Regions from separate parts of the Paenibacillus sp. FSL H3-0302 genome, predicted to be linked through region 1. Evidence: a T-box and tRNA genes for the amino acid it is inferred to sense, from the RefSeq annotation. Region 1 holds a T-box; the other holds one or more tRNA genes.
The links. The T-box of region 1 lies ahead of trpS (tryptophan--tRNA ligase). A T-box ahead of a tRNA ligase gene usually reads a tRNA of that ligase, here a tRNA-Trp.

Region 1 (4,633 bases):
ACACTTCCTGACCATCACTTGTTGTCCCTGTATACAGCAGCATGATTTTATTTTCATCAGCAAGCACAGCATTTAGCGTAATTTTATATCCATTTGATTCAGCACTCTTATTAACGATTTGTACATAATCATTCCGGATTGCAGACTCTAGTGTAAGAGCATCAATATCAGCTGCAGCCAATGTTTTAAAAGGCTCCAATACGCCCCAATCAAACGTTTCAACACTCGAAGTCCCTTGCTGTGGCAACAGCTGGGTTGGATTGAAGAACAGCAAGCCCGCTATCATCACTGCAGCCGCCAGCACAGACATCGCGCTTTTTGTGAACATTAACCTTCTGCCACGTTTCTTGCCTAATTCCAAACCTGCTTGGATCGCATAGATCTGAGCGGCTGCATTCTCTATTTTTTGTTCTTGTGGGATATGTCCGGCATCGCTTAACATGGCAAGCTCCTCTTGACTACTCATTGTTCCATTCACCCCGATTCTTTATGATGGTTCGCAACTGCTTGAGCCCCTTATGCTGCCAAGTCTTAACCGTCCCCTCGGGTTTATTCATAATGTTAGCGATCTCAGTCAAGGTCATATCATTGTAGTATTTTAGCAGCAGCACATGGCGATACTTGGGCTTAACCTGCTCGAGTGCCCACAGCATTTCCATCCGATGATGGCCAATGTGTGTGACCTGTTCTCCTATTCTTTCATCTACCAGCGGCATGGAACGTTTTCTTCGTCTTTGTTCATCTATACAGACATAAATTAGAATGCGAATAATCCATGATTTGAATGCTTTGGGGTCCTTTAAAGTTTTTCTTTTAATCCAAGCCCGGCAAGTCATTTCCTGCATCGCTTCCAGCGCATCGTTTCGGTTCCGCAAGTAACTATAAGCAATACTGTACAATTGTTCTCTATGTACCAATATCGAATCGTAAAAATCCGTCTCGCTCCGAGTATCAAGAATCGTTACTTTTTTCATTTCTGCATTAGTCATCGTCATGTCCTTCCTTAGCCTCCTCTCTTCAACCTTTCATAGATTAAGACGGGGGAGGTATAGAAACGGTTTTTATTTCACTTAACTTTTTTTCGCCCAAAGCTCTCTAAATTATAGCATTCTATAAAAATTGAACGAAAAATGTTATGATGAGTTAAATTGGACATAATTAATAGTACGCACTTAAAAGTGCCATAGGTGCTAAAAAGTACCCATACCTTGGAGGTTATCATGACAACAACATCTACAACAACTGTCAAGAAAAAATACAATATTTCTGTTGAAGCCACCCTAGAGGTCATCGGAGGGAAATGGAAATGCGTAATTCTATGTCATTTAACTCATGGCAAAAAACGCACCTCCGAGTTAAAACAGTTGATGCCCGGCATTACTCAAAAAATGTTAACCCAGCAGCTACGCGAGCTTGAGGCAGATGGAATCATCAACCGAATTGTTTATAATCAGGTTCCACCAAAAGTAGAATACGAGCTTAGTGAATATGGGGATAGTTTAAGCGATATTTTGACTGCATTATGTAATTGGGGAGAACAACATATCATTAAGCAATACGGTGATAAATACGCTGTTTTAGAGGATAACATCTTAAATAAATAAACCGCTATATCAAGAAAATGGTTGGAGATTTATGCTGCGAGAGTTGGACTTCAATTATACACCCACGAAAAAAGGACAGCTGAATCAGATCGATTCAACTGTCCAAAGCTTTGATTCACCCGTCCCTTGAATGGCGCATTGGAACATAACTTAAATTACGCCTTCTCCTCCTATAGCAGTTGCTGTGAATGATATGGGTCCAAATAGATTGATAGGCAAGTTGCTATCATTCTGAATTACCAATTCATAGTTGTGGACTCCAATATAAGCACCATCGACCCACTGAGCACTTAATTGAATATCAGTAATTGTAGTAAAACGATAAAAGGATCTATAAATATCGACTCCAGCTCGTCGGATGATAACAAGAAATTGGCTATTAGCAAGTGCAGTAAGACTAAAACTACCATTTAACTCGACTCTACTGGAGAAAGAAGCCGGATTAGCCGGACTAATATTTACTTGCGCTGTAGCTAAACCCGCTCCAGCTCCAGGAATCCCTGCAACCGTTATAGCAGTAGTAAACGGATCTAACGGGATTTTTGCCTGTGACCCATAACTTATTATTGTCGCCATTTATCATCACTCCATTTCAAGGTTATAGAGTAGTATATTGTGAATCCACAATGATAGATTGGACTTAATTCCTGATGATTATATACATTTAAGGTATACTTTGCTAGATCATATAAACCTAGATACCTCGTCAATCACCATACGATTTCTACTCATTGACAACACCCCTGTTCAGAATTACAATAATTCACATATCATGAACAACGATGACAAAGGGTAAGTAGACAGACGAACATGGTCTTCAGAGAGCCGGTGGTAGGTGCGAACCGGTGACCAGCGTATGCTCGAATGGCCTTTATAGTTGTTTTTCCGAACTATCTTAATGGATGCAGTAGGGAAAACCGGGGTTCCCGCCGTTATCAAGGGACCTGTATCGAGAATAAATTCAACCTCTCCGTACAGGTAAGAGAAGATCGAAAGCCAAGAATCGTAAGGTGACACGATCATTTAAGGTGGTACCACGACAACTTCGTCCTTATTGGATGAGGTTTTTTTGTCATTTAAAGGAGGTGATGGCCATGGATGATGGCTGGTGGTGGCGACTCGAGTGTAACCAAATGCTAAATAACAGGAGGAATTTATATGATGAACGAACGTGTCTTAACTGGAGATCGAGTGACTGGAAAGCTTCACCTTGGCCATTACGCCGGCAGCTTGCAGACCCGAGTAGCCCTTCAGGAGCAATATGAAACTTTTGTGTTTTTAGCGGATATTCAAGCCCTAACGACCCATTTTGATCGTCCACAGCTGCTGGGTCAACATCTGCATGAGATCACACTGGACTATTTATCTGCGGGTATAAATCCGGAGAAAACAACAATATTTATTCAATCGATGATCCCTGAAATCGCAGAGCTGACCCTCTTGTTCTCTATGTTTGTTACTGTGAATTCTTTACGGCATAATCCCACGATTAAAGCCGAATCGAAAAATTCGAGCTTAGATGAATTGTATTACGGTTTTCTTGGTTATCCAGTTAGTCAGACTGCTGACATAACATTTTGTAAAGCAACGATAATTCCTGTAGGGGAAGACCAACTCCCTCATCTGGAATTAACCCGTAAAATCGTCCGCAGATTCAACGAGCTGTACAGCCCGATACTGGTGGAACCCAGAGCGCTGATCAGTGAGACTCCGAGGCTTGTGGGTACGGATGGAAACGCTAAAATGAGCAAAAGCCTTGGCAATGCCATCGAGCTGGACTCCACTAAGGAAGAGATTATCTTTAAGATACGAAAAGCCACAACCGATCCAGCGCGTGTGCATAAAAATGATCCTGGACATCCAGATATCTGTCCTATTTTTGCTTATCATGGTGCTTTTCGCTCAGCGGGGGTAATCGAAATTCGTGAAGGCTGTGAGCAGGGTACTATGGGTTGTTCTGCTTGCAAACAGTTGATTTCGACAGCTCTAGATCAGCTTATAGAACCGATGCGAGAGCGTCGTTCCTATTATGCTACTAAGCCCAAGCTTGTGCAGGAAATCTTAATCTCTGGAACACAGCATGCCCGCAGCATTGCTCAAGAAACAATGGCCGAAGTACGTGAGGCTATGAGTCTTAACTATTTTTCAATCTAAAAATGACCAGTATAGGCACTCAAAAAAAGCCGGAATCTCATTGGAAGAGATCCGGCTTTTTTCTTCTCCTTACAACACCCAATTTCCCTTACGGAATACGGGTTCAATCGTGCCGTCCGCCAGCTCTCCGTCAATATCCAGCTCTGCTGAACCGATCATAAAATCGACATGAGTTAAGCTGACATTAGCTCCTCTAGCCACAAGCTCTTCGTTCGTAAGCTTTGTGCCGCCTTCAATATTTACAGGATAAGCACTTCCTAGCGCGAAATGGCAGGAGGCATTCTCATCAATCCCTGTATTGTAAAAAATGCGGTTCAAGCGAGAGATTGGAGAATCATGCTGCACTAAGGCTACTTCTCCTAGATAAGATGCACCTTCATCCGTTGCCAGCAGTGAGGTTAAATGTTCGCGTCCGGATTCAGCTTCATAAGCTACGACTTTCCCTTTTTCAAAAGTGAATGAAAGTCCTTCAACTAACCGTCCATTCAAATTAAGAGGGAGCGTGCTTCTAACTGTGCCATTAACGCCAGTACGATGGGGCATGGAATAAATCTCTTCCGTTGGCATATTAGCTACAAAATAAACGCCTTTATCATTCTCACCGCCACCCCCGCGCCATAAATGGCCTTCCGGAAGCTCTACATGCAGATCCGTTCCCGGAGCACGGTAATGCAAGCTTTTATAACGTTTAGCGTTCATTCTGTCCTGACTTTCTTTCAACTGACCAATATGCTCTCTCCAAGCAGCTACCGGATCATTGCTGCCCACACGATTCATCTGGAATACAGCTTCCCACATCGCCTCTACCCGCTCTTCTTCAGGAAGATCGGCAAAAACCTTGTTCGCCCAAGCACGTGTTGGCGCTTTGACCAGAG
Region 2 (4,633 bases), 3.1 Mb from region 1:
GTGAGAATGCCGGTATGAGTAACGAAAAGATCAGTGAGAATCTGATCCGCCGAAAGCCCAAGGTTTCCTGAGGAAGGCTCGTCCGCTCAGGGTAAGTCGGGACCTAAGGCGAGGCCGAAAGGCGTAGTCGAAGGACAACAGTTTGAAATTACTGTACCACCGTAATCCGCTATGAGCGATGGGGTGACGCAGGAGGGTAGTGACGCGGACTGATGGATGTCCGTCTAAGCAGTGAGGCTGATGTGTAGGCAAATCCGCACATCGATAAGGCTGGGCTGTGATGGGGAGCGAAAATTGTAGTAGCGAAGGTCATGATCTCACACTGCCAAGAAAAGCCTCTAGCCAGGAGAAGGTGCCCGTACCGCAAACCGACACAGGTAGGCGAGAAGAGAATTCTAAGGCGCGCGGAAGAACTCTCGTTAAGGAACTCGGCAAAATGACCCCGTAACTTCGGGAGAAGGGGTGCCCCGGTAGTGTGAATAGCACGAGGGGGCCGCAGTGAAAAGGCCCAAGCGACTGTTTAGCAAAAACACAGGTCTGTGCGAAGCCGCAAGGCGAAGTATACGGGCTGACGCCTGCCCGGTGCTGGAAGGTTAAGGGGAGTGGTTAGGGGTAACCCGAAGCTATGAACCGAAGCCCCAGTAAACGGCGGCCGTAACTATAACGGTCCTAAGGTAGCGAAATTCCTTGTCAGGTAAATTCTGACCCGCACGAATGGCGTAACGACTTGGGCGCTGTCTCAACGAGAGATCCGGTGAAATTTTAATACCTGTGAAGATGCAGGTTACCCGCGACAAGACGGAAAGACCCCATGGAGCTTTACTGCAGCTTGATATTGAATTTGGGTACGATCTGTACAGGATAGGTGGGAGCCGTAGAAATCGGAGCGCAAGCTTCGGTGGAGGCGCCGTTGGGATACCACCCTGATCGTATCTAGGTTCTAACCTAGTACCCTTACCGGGTACGGGGACCGTGTCAGGCGGGCAGTTTGACTGGGGCGGTCGCCTCCTAAAGAGTAACGGAGGCGTTCCAAGGTTCCCTCAGAATGGTTGGAAATCATTCGCAGAGTGCAAAGGCATAAGGGAGCTTGACTGCGAGACCTACAAGTCGAGCAGGGACGAAAGTCGGACTTAGTGATCCGGTGGTACCGCATGGAAGGGCCATCGCTCAACGGATAAAAGCTACCCTGGGGATAACAGGCTTATCTCCCCCAAGAGTCCACATCGACGGGGAGGTTTGGCACCTCGATGTCGGCTCATCGCATCCTGGGGCTGAAGTAGGTCCCAAGGGTTGGGCTGTTCGCCCATTAAAGCGGTACGCGAGCTGGGTTCAGAACGTCGTGAGACAGTTCGGTCCCTATCTGTCGTGGGCGCAGGAAATTTGAGAGGAGCTGTCCTTAGTACGAGAGGACCGGGATGGACGTACCGCTGGTGCACCAGTTGTTCCGCCAGGAGCATGGCTGGGTAGCTACGTACGGACGGGATAAGCGCTGAAAGCATCTAAGCGTGAAGCCCCCCTCAAGATGAGATTTCCCAATTAGTAAGACCCCTTGAAGACGACGAGGTAGATAGGTTGGAGGTGGAAGTGCAGCAATGCATGGAGCTGACCAATACTAATCGGTCGAGGGCTTATCCTATACGTAGAATGCAGATTTGTTTCGGATTCAGTTTTCAGGCATCAAGCCTGGTATGAATATTCCCTGATAGCTCAGTTGGTAGAGCACTCGACTGTTAATCGAGTTGTCACAGGTTCGAGTCCTGTTCGGGGAGCCATATGGAGAGGTGTCCGAGTTTGGCCGAAGGAGCACGATTGGAAATCGTGTAGGCGCCACAAGCGTCTCGAGGGTTCGAATCCCTCTCTCTCCGCCACAAATTTTTAATTAGTATGGCCCGTTGGTCAAGGGGTTAAGACACCTCCCTTTCACGGAGGTAACATGGGTTCGAATCCCATACGGGTCACCAAATTTTTACTTGATTTATCCTAGTGGACTTTGGTACAATAACAATTGTTGTTTATGGAGGCTTAGCTCAGCTGGGAGAGCATCTGCCTTACAAGCAGAGGGTCGGGGGTTCGATCCCCTCAGCCTCCACCATAACACTTTCTTACTGACGCGGGGTGGAGCAGCCCGGTAGCTCGTCGGGCTCATAACCCGAAGGCCGCAGGTTCAAATCCTGCCCCCGCAACCAATTAACTTAAGCAATTATATCTTTTGGAACCGTGGTGTAGTTGGCCTAACATGCCTGCCTGTCACGCAGGAGATCGCGGGTTCGAATCCCGTCGGTTCCGCCATTTTCATCATGGCTCGGTAGCTCAGTCGGTAGAGCAGAGGACTGAAAATCCTCGTGTCGGCGGTTCGATTCCGTCCCGAGCCACCATTTATCATCACAAAAGAATGAGTGCCATGCCGGTGTAGCTCAATTGGTAGAGCAACTGACTTGTAATCAGTAGGTTGGGGGTTCAAGTCCTCTCGCCGGCACCATCCTTGGAGGATTAGCGAAGTGGCCAAACGCATCAGACTGTAAATCTGCTCACGTGAGTGTTCGGTGGTTCGAATCCATCATCCTCCACCAGTTTTTAGGGGCATAGTTTAAAGGTAGAACAACGGTCTCCAAAACCGTTGGTGTGGGTTCAATTCCTGCTGCCCCTGCCAAGTTCTTTCTAAAGTTTAATATGGCGGCCGTGGCGAAGGGGTTAACGCACCGGATTGTGGTTCCGGCATTCGTGGGTTCGAGACCCATCGGCCGCCCCATTTACTTTAAAATGAATAATGGCAACAATATCAACTTAATATGGCGACTGTGGCGAAGGGGTTAACGCACCGGATTGTGGTTCCGGCATTCGTGGGTTCGAGACCCATCAGTCGCCCCATTTTACTTTAAAATGTTATTGGGGATTAGCCAAGCGGTAAGGCAACGGACTTTGACTCCGTCACTCATAGGTTCGAATCCTATATCCCCAGCCATTTTATGCGGACGTGGCTCAGCGGTAGAGCATCGCCTTGCCAAGGCGAGGGTCGCGGGTTCGATTCCCGTCGTCCGCTCCAAGTTTTCATGGCGCCATAGCCAAGTGGTAAGGCAAAGCTCTGCAAAAGCTTTATCCCCAGTTCAAATCTGGGTGGCGCCTCCATTTAGTTCATATGTGCCGGCGTGGCGGAATGGCAGACGCGCTCGACTCAAAATCGAGTGGGAAACCGTGGAGGTTCGAGTCCTCTCGCCGGTATCTTAAAAAGGTTTGTAAGAATGCTTTTATAAGCAATCTTACAAACCTTTTTTCTTTATGTCCTTGGGTTTACAGCAGTAAGCCGTTGAATAGAGAGTTTCTCTATTTCAACGGCTTTTTTTAATCTGATTAGTGATTAACCTGATTGATTATTAATGCGGAATGCTCGCGGGGTAAGACCTATTTCTCGTTTAAACATATTGCAGAATTGGGCATCGTTCACAAAACCTGCAGCAGCAGATACTTCAGAGATTTGCATCTGAGTATGACGTAATAGAGACTTTGCATAATCCAGGCGTTTTAACAGCAAATACCGCAGGGGTGAAGACCCGAAACGTTCTTTAAATAGATGGCGAAAACGATCGTAACTATATCCGGACATTTCTGATAGTGTTTCGACGGACAATTTATGGCGATAATGCTCATTCATATAATTAAGGACATATTGTACTCGATCTTCTGTTGGGGATTGATATCCAGAGGCACTAAGAAGCCTCATAAGATGGACGGTAATCTCGCTCATTTGTAGGTTTAGAAGCTCAGAGAATCCGTCTTGCTTGCGTGTAAACTCTGCTTTCATTCGCAGCAGGATTTGAAGAACGGTCTGATCTTTATCATCTTCATATACGCCGAGCAGATTACTCATATTAGGGTGTTCCGAGTGGAAGCCTACAAATAATACATTTGCATCCTCACGGTGGTGCTCGTCATGTTTATGATTGGGTGGCACAAGCGCGAAAGAAGAGGAGCGAAAATGGTAACTTCGTGGGCCAACATTGGTTGTCCCTACCCCCTGTAAATAATAGACTAGTTCGTAGCATTCATGCTGGTGTGGAGGGATATAAGTATTTAGCTCATGTGTGGCACTTACAATATATAGAACACGATCCATGATGATCCTCCAATACTTATGTTTTAGCCGAATCGTACAAAACAATGACCGAAATCATATAATTATTTTTAATAATATTTGTTATGATCGTATCAATAAATCCGAAAGTTCGCAACCTGACTGGCCATCTCGTTCGGAAATAAAGCGGATTATTAATAATAATGGTATTTTTATTGCTATTTTTGAGCCTAAACGTTAAATTTATTACTTTTAATGATACTTTATTTGGAAAAAAGAGAATTTCCATTTGAACCGTGAATTATACAATGGGTGAAGATGGGATTCTGCGGATTACTAACCAACTAAAATTAGGGGTGGAATAGAGTAATGAATAAAAAAGTTCTTTCTTTGTTGTTATTAATGGTGATGGTTCTGGTCACAGCATGTGGGAATAACACGTCCAATAACGGTTCTTCTGCGAATACTGGATCAAACGCTGCTGAGGGTGGAGAAACAGGTGCAGGGGATAAACTCAAGGTTGTATTGCTGATTCCGGGGACACTTGGGGATAAATCATTTTTT

Region 2: it has a tRNA-Trp gene. The T-box ahead of trpS (tryptophan--tRNA ligase) is inferred to sense a tRNA for this amino acid. The anticodon was not compared.

The regions. Positions count from the first base shown of each region.
Region 1 covers NZ_CP150284.1:2,930,886-2,935,518, reverse strand. Annotated here, with positions in the region: gene MHH50_RS12950 (DUF4179 domain-containing protein) at 1-466, opposite strand, end outside; gene MHH50_RS12945 (sigma-70 family RNA polymerase sigma factor) at 459-995, opposite strand; gene MHH50_RS12940 (winged helix-turn-helix transcriptional regulator) at 1,221-1,604, shown strand; gene MHH50_RS12935 (hypothetical protein) at 1,755-2,180, opposite strand; T-box leader at 2,378-2,660, shown strand; gene trpS (tryptophan--tRNA ligase) at 2,763-3,758, shown strand; gene MHH50_RS12925 (aminopeptidase) at 3,828-4,633, opposite strand, start outside.
Region 2 covers NZ_CP150284.1:6,010,477-6,015,109, reverse strand. Annotated here, with positions in the region: rRNA gene MHH50_RS26715 (23S ribosomal RNA) at 1-1,636, shown strand, start outside; tRNA gene MHH50_RS26710 (tRNA-Asn) at 1,697-1,772, shown strand; tRNA gene MHH50_RS26705 (tRNA-Ser) at 1,776-1,868, shown strand; tRNA gene MHH50_RS26700 (tRNA-Glu) at 1,887-1,961, shown strand; tRNA gene MHH50_RS26695 (tRNA-Val) at 2,017-2,092, shown strand; tRNA gene MHH50_RS26690 (tRNA-Met) at 2,110-2,186, shown strand; tRNA gene MHH50_RS26685 (tRNA-Asp) at 2,212-2,289, shown strand; tRNA gene MHH50_RS26680 (tRNA-Phe) at 2,300-2,375, shown strand; tRNA gene MHH50_RS26675 (tRNA-Thr) at 2,404-2,479, shown strand; tRNA gene MHH50_RS26670 (tRNA-Tyr) at 2,485-2,570, shown strand; tRNA gene MHH50_RS26665 (tRNA-Trp) at 2,577-2,650, shown strand; tRNA gene MHH50_RS26660 (tRNA-His) at 2,674-2,749, shown strand; tRNA gene MHH50_RS26655 (tRNA-His) at 2,793-2,868, shown strand; tRNA gene MHH50_RS26650 (tRNA-Gln) at 2,888-2,962, shown strand; tRNA gene MHH50_RS26645 (tRNA-Gly) at 2,969-3,043, shown strand; tRNA gene MHH50_RS26640 (tRNA-Cys) at 3,053-3,126, shown strand; tRNA gene MHH50_RS26635 (tRNA-Leu) at 3,141-3,219, shown strand; gene MHH50_RS26630 (AraC family transcriptional regulator) at 3,356-4,111, opposite strand; gene MHH50_RS26625 (BMP family ABC transporter substrate-binding protein) at 4,439-4,633, shown strand, end outside.